DNA from 3 places in the Emergencia sp. genome. Region 2 is predicted to be linked to each of the others. Evidence: riboswitches for the same ligand, from Rfam matches in the RefSeq annotation. Region 2 holds a riboswitch; each other region holds the start of a gene.
What was found. A riboswitch is a leader RNA that binds a small molecule or an ion and turns the genes downstream of it on or off. The one in region 2 is predicted to bind cobalamin.

Region 1 (4,204 bases), on a different contig from region 2:
TAAATGGGTAAAGGATGGGTCATACAGCTTGGATCTCTCATATTCACTGCCCAGGAATCCTCCGACCAAAATCAACGCCATTTTGTTGATGCCATTCTCTTCTGCGGCTTTTGCGATGTTTTCAACCGTCGTTCTCACGACCTTTTCGTCCGGCCAAGTCGCCTTGTACACAATCGCTGCCGGAGAATCCGGCGCATAACCGCCTTCGATCAATCGCGCAGACAACTCTGCCAGCATGGTGGATGTAAGAAATACAACCATCGTAGCGCCGTGAGAAGCCAATTTTGAAATTTCCTCTTTTTCGGGAACCGGTGTTCTTCCTGCCATTCTGGTCAAAATCACTGTCTGGCTTACGTTTGGCAGTGTATATTCTGCGTTCAGGGCGGCCGCTGCACCTATAAAGGAACTGACCCCCGGCACGGATACGTACTCCAGAGATTCTCTGTCCAAAATATCCATCTGTTCTCTGATAGCTCCGTAAATACAAGGGTCGCCTGTGTGAAGTCTGACAACATCTTTTTCTTTATTTTTCTTCATCACTTCGATGACCTCTTCTAATGTCATCTTTGCACTATTGAAAATCTGACAGCCTTCTTTGGCATAATCCAGCAGTGCCGGATTCACCAGTGAGCCCGCGTAGATGATAACGTCAGCTTTTTTAAGTAGTTCTGCTCCCCTCACAGTAATTAAATCTGCTGCACCAGGACCTGCTCCGATAAAATATATCATTGTTTATTTCTCCTTCTGTCTATCTTCTGAGGGAATAACGATTAAAGAAAAATAGCTGGACTGTTCTTTCAGCTCGCTCAAATCTTTGTAAACTCTTTCATTTTCCATGGTGGCGCATTCCACCATCATGGCGTTCTGCCTGATCAGGTCATCTCTCAGTGCCATGATTTTCTTACCAGATTTCATCAAAACTCTAGTTCCTTCAAGTTCTTCCGCCTGATGGCCTTTATAAGTCGCAGGCACGATATGCAGCATTTCATCTCTTTCACAGAGAGAAGTATTCAAGCTGGCTGCCGCACCGCAAAAGGAGGGAATGCCTGGAATGATGGCTGTATCAAATCCCTGATTTGTCAGTCTTCTGTGTACGTACATCACGGTACTGTAAATGGCAGGATCGCCCAATGTCAGGAAGGAAACGGTCTTGCCTTCTAACAGCAAGGCTCCGATTTCTTCTGCCGATTGGTCGTGGTATTGATCCAGCCGTTCCTTGTCCTTGATCATAGGCATATCACACTCTAAAAGGGTTTTGCCTTCTATATATGCCCCTGCAATTTTCAGAGCGATATTCTCTGAAGCGCCGCTTTTCGGCACTGCGATGACGTCGCTGTTCTTCATCGTGTTGATTGCCTTCAAGGTAATCAATTCCGGGTCTCCCGGTCCTACACCTACTGCAAAAAATTTACCTTTCATTTATATGTACCTTTCCGTCATCATATCAGCCCCAGGGCTTTTGATGATATGACTTCTATCTGTTGTAAACATGATTGTCTCAATCTCTGCCTGTCCTTTGAGCCGGAAGCGCAGATGGTAGAGCACCTTCTCTAAAATTCTATTCTTCACTTCCGCATAATAGGACTTGTCTTTGATCAAATCGAAGGCTTCGTCTGTGGTGACGCACTTCATAATCTGTTCTACGGTCTTCGCATCAGCACCGCAGATAGCGCTGTGAACGCCGATCACCTCCATTCTGCAGTCAGCATAAGCGGAATGGGTATTCATGACGCCCGCGGCAATTTTGATCAGTTTTCCGGTGTGCCCAACAAAGAGTATTTTCTTGAAACCCTTGTATTTGATGTAATCCAAAGCTTCACCAATGTAATTAGACACAGGCACCGCCCTTTCGATGTCCAGACCCAGATAATCCCGGCAAAAGTCCCTGCCGTAATTGCCAGGGGAGATGAGAATGTTTTCGGGGTCCTCCTCATATTGTTTGTCAATAACTGCTTTGATGGTGTCCACGAGCGCTTTCTCACTCATAGGGTCTACGATTCCAGTCGTCCCGAGAATGGAAATTCCCCCTACGATTCCCAGGCGGGGATTATAAGTTTTCTCCGCGATATCCTTTCCTTCCGGCACAGAAATGGTAATCTCTGCGCCGCAGTCTGTGCCGTAACGCTGCAAAATGCGCCGGGCATTTTCGATCATCATCCTTCTTGGCACCGGATTGATAGCTGGCTCTCCGACTGCACATTGCAGCCCCTTAGCCGTAACCAGACCCACGCCTTCGCCGCCTTTGACACAGATATCCCCCTCTGTGAGACGAACCTTGGCAAAGATCTTAGCCCCATGGGTCGCATCAGGATCGTCGCCGCCGTCTTTGGTGACCGAACAGCTGACCTGGTCAGGTTCGGCAGCTATATCTCCAATCTCAAAGGATGCTTTTTCTCCCGAAGGCAACGTAATGTCTGCTCGTGCCACTTTGCTGCCAAATAGCAGCATTTCCAGCGCCGCCGCTGAAGCGGCCGTCGCACAGCTTCCCGTGGTATATCCAAATCTCAGTCTTTTTCCATTCTTAACCGTAAATTTTTCCATATACTTCCTTACCAAAAACAAGAACCCGAATCTCCAGGACTCGGGTTCTTAATATCTTCTAAAATAAATTCTCCAATATTAACCTAAAACTCATATCCTGTGACTTTTATGGCCAAATATTGGGATGTCTTCCGACTTTGATCTCAGGCGTCTCACATGCACCTTCCCAAGGGGACCCCTCAGTGGCTGGCTTTCGCCTCGCATGAAACTCAATCATTACGGCAGCAGGACTGTTCAGGTTTTTCACCTGATTCCATATTACGACTTGTTCTGTCAACCAATATTTCTATTCAATTTCACTTCAACAGATAAAATTATATTATATTAAATTGACCGTGTCAACAGATTGGGGAGAAACTTTCATCGGCTTCTTGAGGATTTTCATTGTTTTTGTTAATTCAAAATCAATCTCGTCTCCTGATAGACTATCAATTGATAGTATTCAAGGAAAAAAACTGCTTTTTTCAAAGCAGTTTCAGCAGTTTCTCGTACACCCACGTCATCATCCACGGCTCACTGACGAATTTGTCGAGTTCATCACAAGGTATCCATCTGACACCGCTGTTTTCATCGGCTTTCACAAAGAGGTCTTGGCCCTCGTCCGCTTCCAAAAGATAGGTCAAGTTCATGTGCAGGTGCGAAGCAACGTAACTTCCTCGTTTGATATGCCCGTCCACGGTAATGATTTCTAAAGAACATGGTCTTTCTTTGACTGGCCGTACTGATGTGATGCCCGTCTCCTCGCAAGCCTCTCTGATAGCCACCTGCAGCAGATCCGCTTCTCCGTCAGCATGGCCTCCAGTCCAGGCCCAACTGTCGTAAATATTGTGGTATGCCATCAAAACTTTATCTCTCCTCCTATTGACAATCCACGATGATGCAGTAAAATGGGCGATCTGGTTGTCGCGAGTCAGACAATCCGCATTTGCAGTTAAGAATTGCAACATGATTTTCCGATCGCATGTTTCCTGTTCGCAGGTCGGTCTATAGTTTTCTACAATATGTTTCAGATTTTTCATATCCGCTGCCATCACTTTCTAAGTCTGCCTTCCAGGCTGAAGGTCTTCCCTTCCGTAATTTCTACGTCGATCAAATTACCGATCATGTCCTTTGTCCCTTCAAAATTGACTAATTTGAATCCGTCGGTCCTGCCCGAGAGGGTCTTGCTGTTGGTTTTGCTCGCTCCCTCCACGAGGACTCTTTCAATCCTTCCAGTATACTGGGCATTTTTCTCTGCGCTGATGGAATTGATCAGGTCTACCAGCCGATTAAACCGCTCATGCTTTACGTCTTCTGCCACCTGCTCCTCATATTTTTCTGCTGGAGTTCCCTTTCTAATGGAGTACAGGAAGGTAAAAGCAGAATCGTATCTCACCTTTCGAACCAAATCCAGGGTCTCCTCAAAATCCTCCTCAGTCTCGCCCGGAAACCCCACGATGATATCTGTAGACATGGTAATACCAGGCACAGCTGCTTTCAGCTTTGCCACCAGTTCCAGATACGCGTCTTTTGTATATTTCCTGTTCATTCTCTTTAGAATACGACTGCTGCCAGACTGTACCGGCAGGTGAATATTCTTACAGAGTTTATCGCAGTCCACAAAAGCTTGAATCAGCTTGTCCGATAAATCCTTAGGATGAGAAGTCATAAAGCGGATGCGCTC
Region 2 (4,204 bases):
TCAAAGCCGCCGTCAGCTTTCTGCATATCAGAGAGTACTATCAGCGCTCTGTCTACGGCAGTTTTTACTTCGCTTCTGTTCATATAGCCCGCTAAAGCCTGGATGGCCATACCGGTTATATCACTGTCAGGCGTTTTTCCATCGAGAGAAAATCCGCCGCCTTCAATTTCCTGATTCAGAATTTCTTTTATCAATAAATCTCTTGTAGTCTGTACTTCCACACTTTTAACGGTCGGAATCTCATACATATCACTGTCTAACGCAATCAAAGCCCAAATCGGTCCGTTGATGCCCTGCCATTTTACATTCTCAAAGTCTGCCAGCTTTTTCAGCAGATTGTAGCCGCCCACATTCTTCGGGTCTTTGCCGATAGCGGTTACCGCTAAGCACACTCTGGAATACTCTGTATATTTTCTCTTGTCCAGTACGCCTTTACACTTTTTTACTTCTTTGACTAAATTATTATAATAAGTTTCATATGTAGAATCTGTAACAGCCGCGCCGCCTCTGGCCAGTCCGATGATATACCATTCATCACCATATCCGGGCTGTGACAGCTTTTTTATCATATAGCTCTCTGTTTTACTCATAGCCGTCTTATAAGACGTTCCTGCGCCTTCTGTGCCCCATGATAAGCATGTCATAGACGACATGACCAAACAGAGGACAACGAGAAGCGATAAAATTTTTCTCTTCATTCTTTCCTACCTCTTCTTTCTATCTTGCTTTCGCACTAACTGTTTGAGACCATTTCGTATAAACAGTTTTTTTGTCTACCGTTCTATAGCCTCTCACTTTGTAGTAGTAACGTGTTCCCTTTTTTAAGCTGCTTTTGTTTGTATATTTTCTTGCAGCGGTTTTACCAATGCTTCTATATACGCCGTCTTTTTTGGCAGATCTATAAATCTGATATCCCTCTGTCTTGTAACCTGCTGTTTTCTTCCAGGTCAGCACTACCTTTCCTTTAGACACCTTTGTCTTTAAATCGGTTATCCTCGTTGCTTTCACACCGGCAGCCACTTTGCTGTCCACAGATATTTTGCAAATCGGTGCAATCAGCGGAGCATCCACATTGACGGCGGGGTTGCCTTCTGTATTCCAATCCGTTACAGTTGTCGATACGGTTCCTCTTGCAGAAAGATAATAGGTTTTTCCTGCCTGAAAGGTATCTTTATCTAGTTGAATAACCACTTTACCGTCTTGATCGGTCACGATCCCGTCCAATTCCTGAAATCCATCTTTTGTCACAATTCCCACTTCTGCATTTGGGATGGCCTGCGGATCTGCATTCTGTGTCATCCCCATAAACCCTTGCAGTGACAGTGTAACGGAGTCTCCTGTGATCCCCGTGATAGCTGTCTTGCCAAAATAGGAGAAGTAGTCGGAGTAATGCTTATCATCTGCATTGACTGAGGCAATGATTCTGTCGCCATTTTTTACAGGTTCAGATTTCACACCGCTTGTGATGGATAGGTTATTGATAAAAAACAAAGTGTTGCTGGTTTCGATCCCCCAAAGTTTGGAAACAAACTGGTCACAGATATATCCGCCCGGTTTGTACTCCTTATGAAAAGCTTCCATGACAGCATCGATGGTCGTCATCCCGTCAGCCGTCTTTACCTTCACTGGAACCTCTGCCATAACCTTACCGTCAGCCACTGCAATGTCTCCTTTTACGCTTATAGTAACGTAAATTGTTGCTGTTTTTTCGGCAGCCCCATATACGTCCTCCCTATTGATACCTACAAGGTTCATGCAAGTAAACAGTATCATGCCGATGAGTATTGCTGATGTAATGTGTCTCATCAGTTGGTTTGTTTTCATTCTCTTCCTCCTTAAGCAGCCCAAAGATTAAAAAAAGCTGTGGTGTTCCACAGCCCGTATTTACTGACATTAAAAAAAGCTCCCACCGGGTTCCGCGCCAGTAGAAGGTTCGCTCTATGCAGGTCTCCTGGCTTACGGGTCAACGTTCGTTGTTATCCTTCCCGATAATGATATCAGTGGATGGCACAGCCTTAACAAGAACTCTCCGTTTACAGTGGCGGGACCGCGCAGGACTTATACCTGCTTCCCTCTTAGCTTCCCTTTACGGGAAGAACATAGAACACGAAGTATTCAATTTATTCTATTATATTTCAAAAAATACTGTCTGTCAATCTAACGATATTTAGATTTTCTGGTACTCTTTACAAAGCTCCTCTTATAACACAAACCTATCGCAGAAGTTCCTTTACTGCTGTTGTGCCTCAAATTACAAGAACCCGGGGCGCACCCGGGTTCCATATTCTTATCTGCTATTTTGCTGTTCTGATTGCTTTACTTGACCATTTGGTGTAAACCTTGTCACCTGCAATGGTCCTGTATCCCCTCACCTTATAGTAATACCTGCTTCCTTTTTTCAGGCCTTTGGTATTCTTGTAAGCAGTTTTTTTGGTCTTGAAGAAGGCCTTCGTGCCATATCCGCTGTTTTTCTTAGTGGCCCTGAACACTTCGTAGCCGTCCACCTTGTAGCCCTTGGACTTGATCCAGGTTACTCTGATGTAGCCCTTTCCGGCTTTGGATTTTGCCTTCAAAGTAGTCTTCCTGACCCCGGCCTTCAGTCTGGCGTTCTTCTCTGCATCGGTGTCCTCACCTTGCTCCTTGACGGCTGCGTCTATCGCCGTTTCCTCTGCAACAGCAAATGTAGAGAGATGAGAGATCTCTGCCTGGTAATAAGCCTTGCCGTCCCTGGTCACTACTTTTCCAGACAGCTTTTCCAGTTTACCGTCATTGCCGATGACGACCGCTGCAACGGCCTTGTCCTTCAGCTGATCAGGTACTGGCAGAAGCAGCTTCAGCTTATTTCCGCCAAAGCTTCTGATTTCTTTGCCGTCCGAAAGAAGGGTTACTTCTGTGACGGCTGCCGACTCACCCAGAAGGACTTTCTGTTCATCCGTCGTCATCTTCTTTTCAAAGACAATGATAACGGTCGATCCGGTTGCTGCCTTTGCAATCTCCGTCATAGTCTTTCTGTCCAGATTCATCTCTCCTGCCGGTGTAATAATATTTAAAGATGCATCTGTCTTTTCTGCCATATCTGAAAGAGATGCTTTCGGCAGTTCCAGAGAAATCTTATCTGCTTTGTCTGCTCCATTCACGCTTAATTTTATGACACTGGCTTCGTTCTTCACCGCCTCTTCAATCAGCTTGTTCATCTCAGTGCTATTGACAGCAGCAGAAGCCTCGCCGTCTTTCACTGTTGGTGTCACATCCTGTGAAATCTCCGTCTCTTTATCTCCCCAATTTCCGGCATCCGGATCCTGGGTATAGTCTCCCGTATAATACAGCTCAATTTTATCGCCGTCCTTCAGATAACAGCTTCCCATATATACATCAGGCAATTTGCCGTTGACCTTATAGAGCCAGCCGCTGTTAACAGAATCTGTATCGGAGAGTGTCGCTCCAGAAGGATCCGTAATAGAAGCCACATAGCTTCCTACTCCAGTATAGGTATAATGATTCTCAGACATGGCAGTCTTTACAACATCCCAGACGGTCGTCGTATCAGCATCAAGACCACCTACGGTATAGGAAGACATATTTTTAAAGCCTTTCACGCCTTTACCATCTATGGAGACGGAGGCTTTGATCTCTAATGGCGGATTGGGATTGTCTGTTCCAGTGCTGCCTTTAACAGAAACCATTGTAGAAACCGGCTGTTTGTAGAATTGCTGGAACTGCTGGTACTGAGACGCTTTTGATGTATCCTTGTACTTTTCCCAATACTTGCCGAACTCATTGTGGGTCAGTACACTGTCTATCTTTACCTTCGTGTTGTACTCCGGCTGTATTACTTTCAGCGTTTCATATTCAATTACCCGCGGCTTGCTAGTGCGGAATTCTCTCCAGGTCTCATTGAGAAATGGGTCATAGCCCGGGAGGTCGTCTACTTCAATGCCGCCAAAAGTCAGGTTGATAGCCCCTCGGACATATTCAAAAGAGCCGTCTTCATTTTGCAGAATTTCTACAAATGGATTCAAATCTTCCGTGATTTCATCTTTAGAAACGTTCTCACCTTTGATGCCTTGCCAATAAGCACTTTCTTCCAATGCTGCCTTCATAAATGTGGCACCGTCTTCCAGTTCCTTTTCCGTCAAAGGTTTTACGGTCAGATAAAAAGTCTTCTTTGCATATACGTCTTTTTCATTTTTATACTTATGAATTG
Region 3 (4,204 bases), on a different contig from region 2:
CAGCCAGCGATCAAATTTATGGGGCCGCGGCTGTGATGGCTTTATTTATCGCTGTACCCAGCAGCATCATCACCAGGTTGTGGTGCATCGGTGAAGAACGGTTTTGCCAGCAGTCGGCTACGGGGGCAGACCTGAAACTAGAAGCCATTAAGCGGGATTTGATGAAAAAGCGGGAGGTCTTTCTCAGTCTGAGCAAGCTGTACAGTGCGGGGATGGATAATAAGCAGATTGTCTCTTACCAATTTGACGGCATGGCCAGGACGGTCAGCGAGCTGATGACGGATTTAGACGGTCGAGGAGCATCATCAGCTGAAAAAAACGCGCCTCAGATTTTGGTGGGCAGTGCATCTTATGCTTTCGAGGCGGTGTCAGGGGACAGTTGTCTTTCTTTCTCCTTCGGTAAAAATAAACAGGCTCTGATTATCAGTGATGGTATGGGGAAGGGCAGTCGGGCGGCCACAGAAAGCAAGCTGGTGGTTACGACGCTTTCCAAGCTGCTGGCGGCAGGCTTTGATGTGGACATCGCCATGAAAACAGTCAATGCGATTCTGATGACGGGAAACAGCGCGGAGATGTTCGCTACAGTGGATTTAGCCATTATAGATAAGGTGACCGGCAGAGCGCAGATTTTTAAGATGGGCGCTGCATCCACCTTTGTAAAACATAATGGCAGTGTATCTATGTTGAAACGGCCTGCGCCGCCGGTGGGGATTGTCGACGGACTGAAGCTGGAATACATCGACGTGAGACTGAAGCGGGGTGACCTGCTGATTATGGTCTCGGATGGTGTTACTGACTGCGACCGCCGCGACCCGGACGGCCTCTGGCTGAGAGAACGTCTGACAGAACTTGGCAGCCGCGACCCGGATACGGTGGCGGAATTAATCGTCAACAAAGCGGCGGAAAAATATGGAATTAGGGAACGGGACGATCTGACCGTCATGGTGGCAGCTATTTAAGCTGCCGCTTTTTTCTTGTCCAATGTTGCTGAGTTTGGTAAAGGACAGTTTACCGTGGTCTTTCTTCTTGTTTACCTTGACAAGAACGTAAATGTCGTAGTAGAATAAAATTACAATTGAATGTAGGAAGGTCCCCGAACAGGGGTTAAAAGAGAAGCAAGTGAGAGACTTGCACGGTCACGCCGCTGTGAAGACGTAGCCACATCTCAACAATGTCACTGGGAAACTGGGAAGGCGCAGATGTGAGTGTTTGATGTCTAAGTCAGAAGAACTACCTGAATACAGCCAATTTGCACAAGGTTACGAACGATGGCCGGGTGTGAACACGCATGGAAACCCAGAAGCAGTGTCATTGCTGATGGATTCCAGCGAGACGCCTGTCTGTTTCGGACAAGCGTTTTTTTAATGGTCCTGCCCCAATTTTCACAGAAAATTGAAGGGAAGTCCTTATTCTTTAACGCGCCAGCCTGTGGCTGGCTAAGCGTTAGTCGTAAAATGCGTGAATTTTTGTTTATTCATGAAAGGAGAAAAAATGACAAAAAGGCAAAAACTGACTTTATCAATTGTTTCAGCGCTCTCTGTTGCATTCGGACTCGTGCCGACGGCAAGTGCGATGCACATTATGGAGGGTTATTTACCAGCGACGCACTCTCTGGTATGGGGGATTATCTGTGTTCCCTTTGTGGTATGGGGGTTTATTTCCATCAAGAAAACCCTCAGTGAAAATAGAAAAGCAATTACTGTTCTGGCCATGGCTGGAGCATTCATATTCGTTATATCGTCACTGAAGATTCCCTCTGTTACAGGAAGCTGTTCTCACATGACGGGAACGGGTCTCGGCGCGATTTTGTTCGGACCTGCTTCTGTCAGCATCCTGGGAATTATCGTATTGTTATTCCAGGCGATTCTGCTCGCCCACGGTGGTTTGACTACATTGGGAGCAAATACTTTTTCCATGGCCATTGCAGGACCATTCGTTTCCTTTGGCGTGTATAAGCTCTGTGAGAAGTTAAAGGTCAACAAGATGGTTTCTGTATTTTTAGCGGCAATGATCGGTGACATCTTTACATATTGTGTAACAAGCATTCAGCTTGCTGTCGCTTATCCGTCCGAAGTAGGTGGTGTCATGGCTTCTGCCGTGAAGTTCCTGGGCGTGTTTGCCCCGACACAGCTGCCACTGGCAATCGTTGAAGGAATTTTGACCGTGGTCATCGTCATCGGCTTGGAATCTTTTGCAAAACCTGAGCTGAGATCCATCGGATTCATAAAGGAGGGCAGATAATCATGGAGAAGAAGACTAAGAGCAGAAAAGGACTGGTCATCGTCCTGCTGGTTATCGCCATACTCATCGCTGTCATCCCTTTTTTTGCACTGAAGGGCGCGGAATTCGGCGGTTCTGACGATGCAGGAAGCCAGATGGTGGCGGAAATTCAGGGCAGTGAATATACGCCTTGGTTCGAACCGATTTTGGAACAGTATCTAGGGGGAGAAATTCCCGGTGAAATTGAAAGTCTGATATTCTGTCTGCAGACAGGTATCGGCGTGGGGATTGTGGCCTTTATCATGGGCCGTTTCTACGAGAGACATAAATGGAAAAAGGATGAAGAGGTAGAAAACAGTGATAGTCATTGATAAGCTCTGCTACTTATCAAAAATCAGATATGTTAACCCAGCTGAAAAGTTTGCCTTCGCGGTGCTGACTCTCATATTCTGTATTGTCAGTCGTTCCATCGTGATGGGACTTTTCATCATGGTTCTTAACAGCTTTCTGACCATAAAAATCGGCGGAATCTCAGCCAGGAGGTACGGCAATCTCATGCTGGTACCTCTGGCTTTTCTGCTTCTCAGTACGGCCGCCATTATCGTCAACGTATCAAAGCATCCTCTGGACGCCTTTGCCCTGCAGATTGGCAGTTGGTTCCTGACCGGCAGCTGGGATTCTGTCTTACACGGTCTTCAGCTGATTGTGACAGCCTTAGCGGCAGTTTCCTGCCTCTATTTCCTGTCGCTGAATACGACCATGACGGACATTCTGTCTGTCTTGCGAAAGATGCACTGCCCGGCTCTGCTTTTGGAACTGATGCTCTTGATTTACCGATACATCTTTGTCCTGCTGGATGTAGCTTACTACATTTCCACATCCCAGAATGCCAGGTTGGGACACAAGGATCTTCGTACATCGATCAAATCTTTCGGCGGCATGGTGCAGGCTCTTTTCATCCGAGCCATGAAACGCTCAAGAAACCTCTACGATGCTATGGAGGCAAGGTGCTACAGTGGAGAAATCAAAGTGCTGGAGGAAAATCACGACGTCAGCAAGAGAAACATCATAATGATTGCAGTATTTGAACTCGTTCTTTTAGGGTTCACCGTATTTATAAAATTGCAAGGATAGGAGTTCTGATGAAAGATATCATCATCAAAGCAGAGGAGTTATACTTTTCCTACGACGACGAAAAGAGCTATTCTCTCAACGGTATGAGTTTGGAAATTGAGAGAGGGAAAAAGGTAGCCTTTATGGGGGCTAACGGAGCAGGGAAATCCACTTTTTTTCTATGTCTCAACGGCATTCACAGGCCTGCCGGCGGAACCCTGTATATTGATGGAGAAGCTGTTGATTACAGTAAGAAGGGCCTTTTGAACCTGAGGAGCAAAGTAGGCATCGTCTTTCAGGACCCGGACAATCAGCTCTTTTCTGCATCAGTATTTCAGGAAATCTCTTTTGGTGCTTTGAACGTCGGCATGAGTGAAATGGACGCCAAGGAGGCGGTGGAACAGGTGATTGAGACCCTGGAAATTACGCCTTTTATGGAGAAACCGACCCATTCTCTCTCCGGCGGTCAGAAAAAGCAAGTGTCCATTGCAGACGTCCTGGTCATGAATCCAGAAGTGATCATTCTGGACGAACCGGCTTCCTCTTTGGATCCAAAGCATACGGTCATTGTCAACAAAATAGTAGACATGTTGGTTGACCAGGGTATTACCGTGCTGATGTCCACCCACAATGTAGACTATGCTTTAGAGTGGGCAGAAGAAATCGTTCTGATTCACGATGGAAAGACACTGATGCAGGGAGCGCCTGTAGATGTGTTCTCAAATAGTGAGGTCTTGGAAAAGACCAATCTGAAGAAACCGGCAGCCATCGAACTCTTTGAAAGTCTGACGGCAAAAGGGGTTCTGCCGGCTGATCTGCCAGTTCCCAGAAGCCTCTCGGAACTGGAATCCTATATCGCAAGCCTTTAACC

Region 1: linked by a shared signal. The riboswitch ahead of cbiD (cobalt-precorrin-5B (C(1))-methyltransferase CbiD) and the one ahead of ACMQ5W_RS14185 (hypothetical protein) in region 2 are both predicted to bind cobalamin.
Region 3: linked by a shared signal. The riboswitch ahead of ACMQ5W_RS08380 (energy-coupling factor ABC transporter permease) and the one ahead of ACMQ5W_RS14185 (hypothetical protein) in region 2 are both predicted to bind cobalamin.

What each region holds. Positions count from the first base shown of each region.
Region 1 covers NZ_DBFWLQ010000024.1:168,859-173,062, reverse strand. The annotation lists gene cobM (precorrin-4 C(11)-methyltransferase) at 1-729, opposite strand, end outside; gene cobI (precorrin-2 C(20)-methyltransferase) at 733-1,419, opposite strand; gene cbiD (cobalt-precorrin-5B (C(1))-methyltransferase CbiD) at 1,420-2,541, opposite strand; cobalamin riboswitch at 2,645-2,838, opposite strand; gene ACMQ5W_RS15895 (NUDIX hydrolase) at 3,006-3,560, opposite strand; gene miaB (tRNA (N6-isopentenyl adenosine(37)-C2)-methylthiotransferase MiaB) at 3,572-4,204, opposite strand, start outside.
Region 2 covers NZ_DBFWLQ010000021.1:18,385-22,588, reverse strand. The annotation lists gene ACMQ5W_RS14190 (fibronectin type III domain-containing protein) at 1-698, opposite strand, end outside; gene ACMQ5W_RS14185 (hypothetical protein) at 718-1,824, opposite strand; cobalamin riboswitch at 1,924-2,118, opposite strand; gene ACMQ5W_RS14180 (DUF4430 domain-containing protein) at 2,295-4,204, opposite strand, start outside.
Region 3 covers NZ_DBFWLQ010000009.1:17,936-22,139, forward strand. The annotation lists gene ACMQ5W_RS08375 (SpoIIE family protein phosphatase) at 1-959, shown strand, start outside; cobalamin riboswitch at 1,071-1,253, shown strand; gene ACMQ5W_RS08380 (energy-coupling factor ABC transporter permease) at 1,492-2,241, shown strand; gene ACMQ5W_RS08385 (energy-coupling factor ABC transporter substrate-binding protein) at 2,244-2,591, shown strand; gene cbiQ (cobalt ECF transporter T component CbiQ) at 2,578-3,354, shown strand; gene ACMQ5W_RS08395 (energy-coupling factor ABC transporter ATP-binding protein) at 3,363-4,202, shown strand.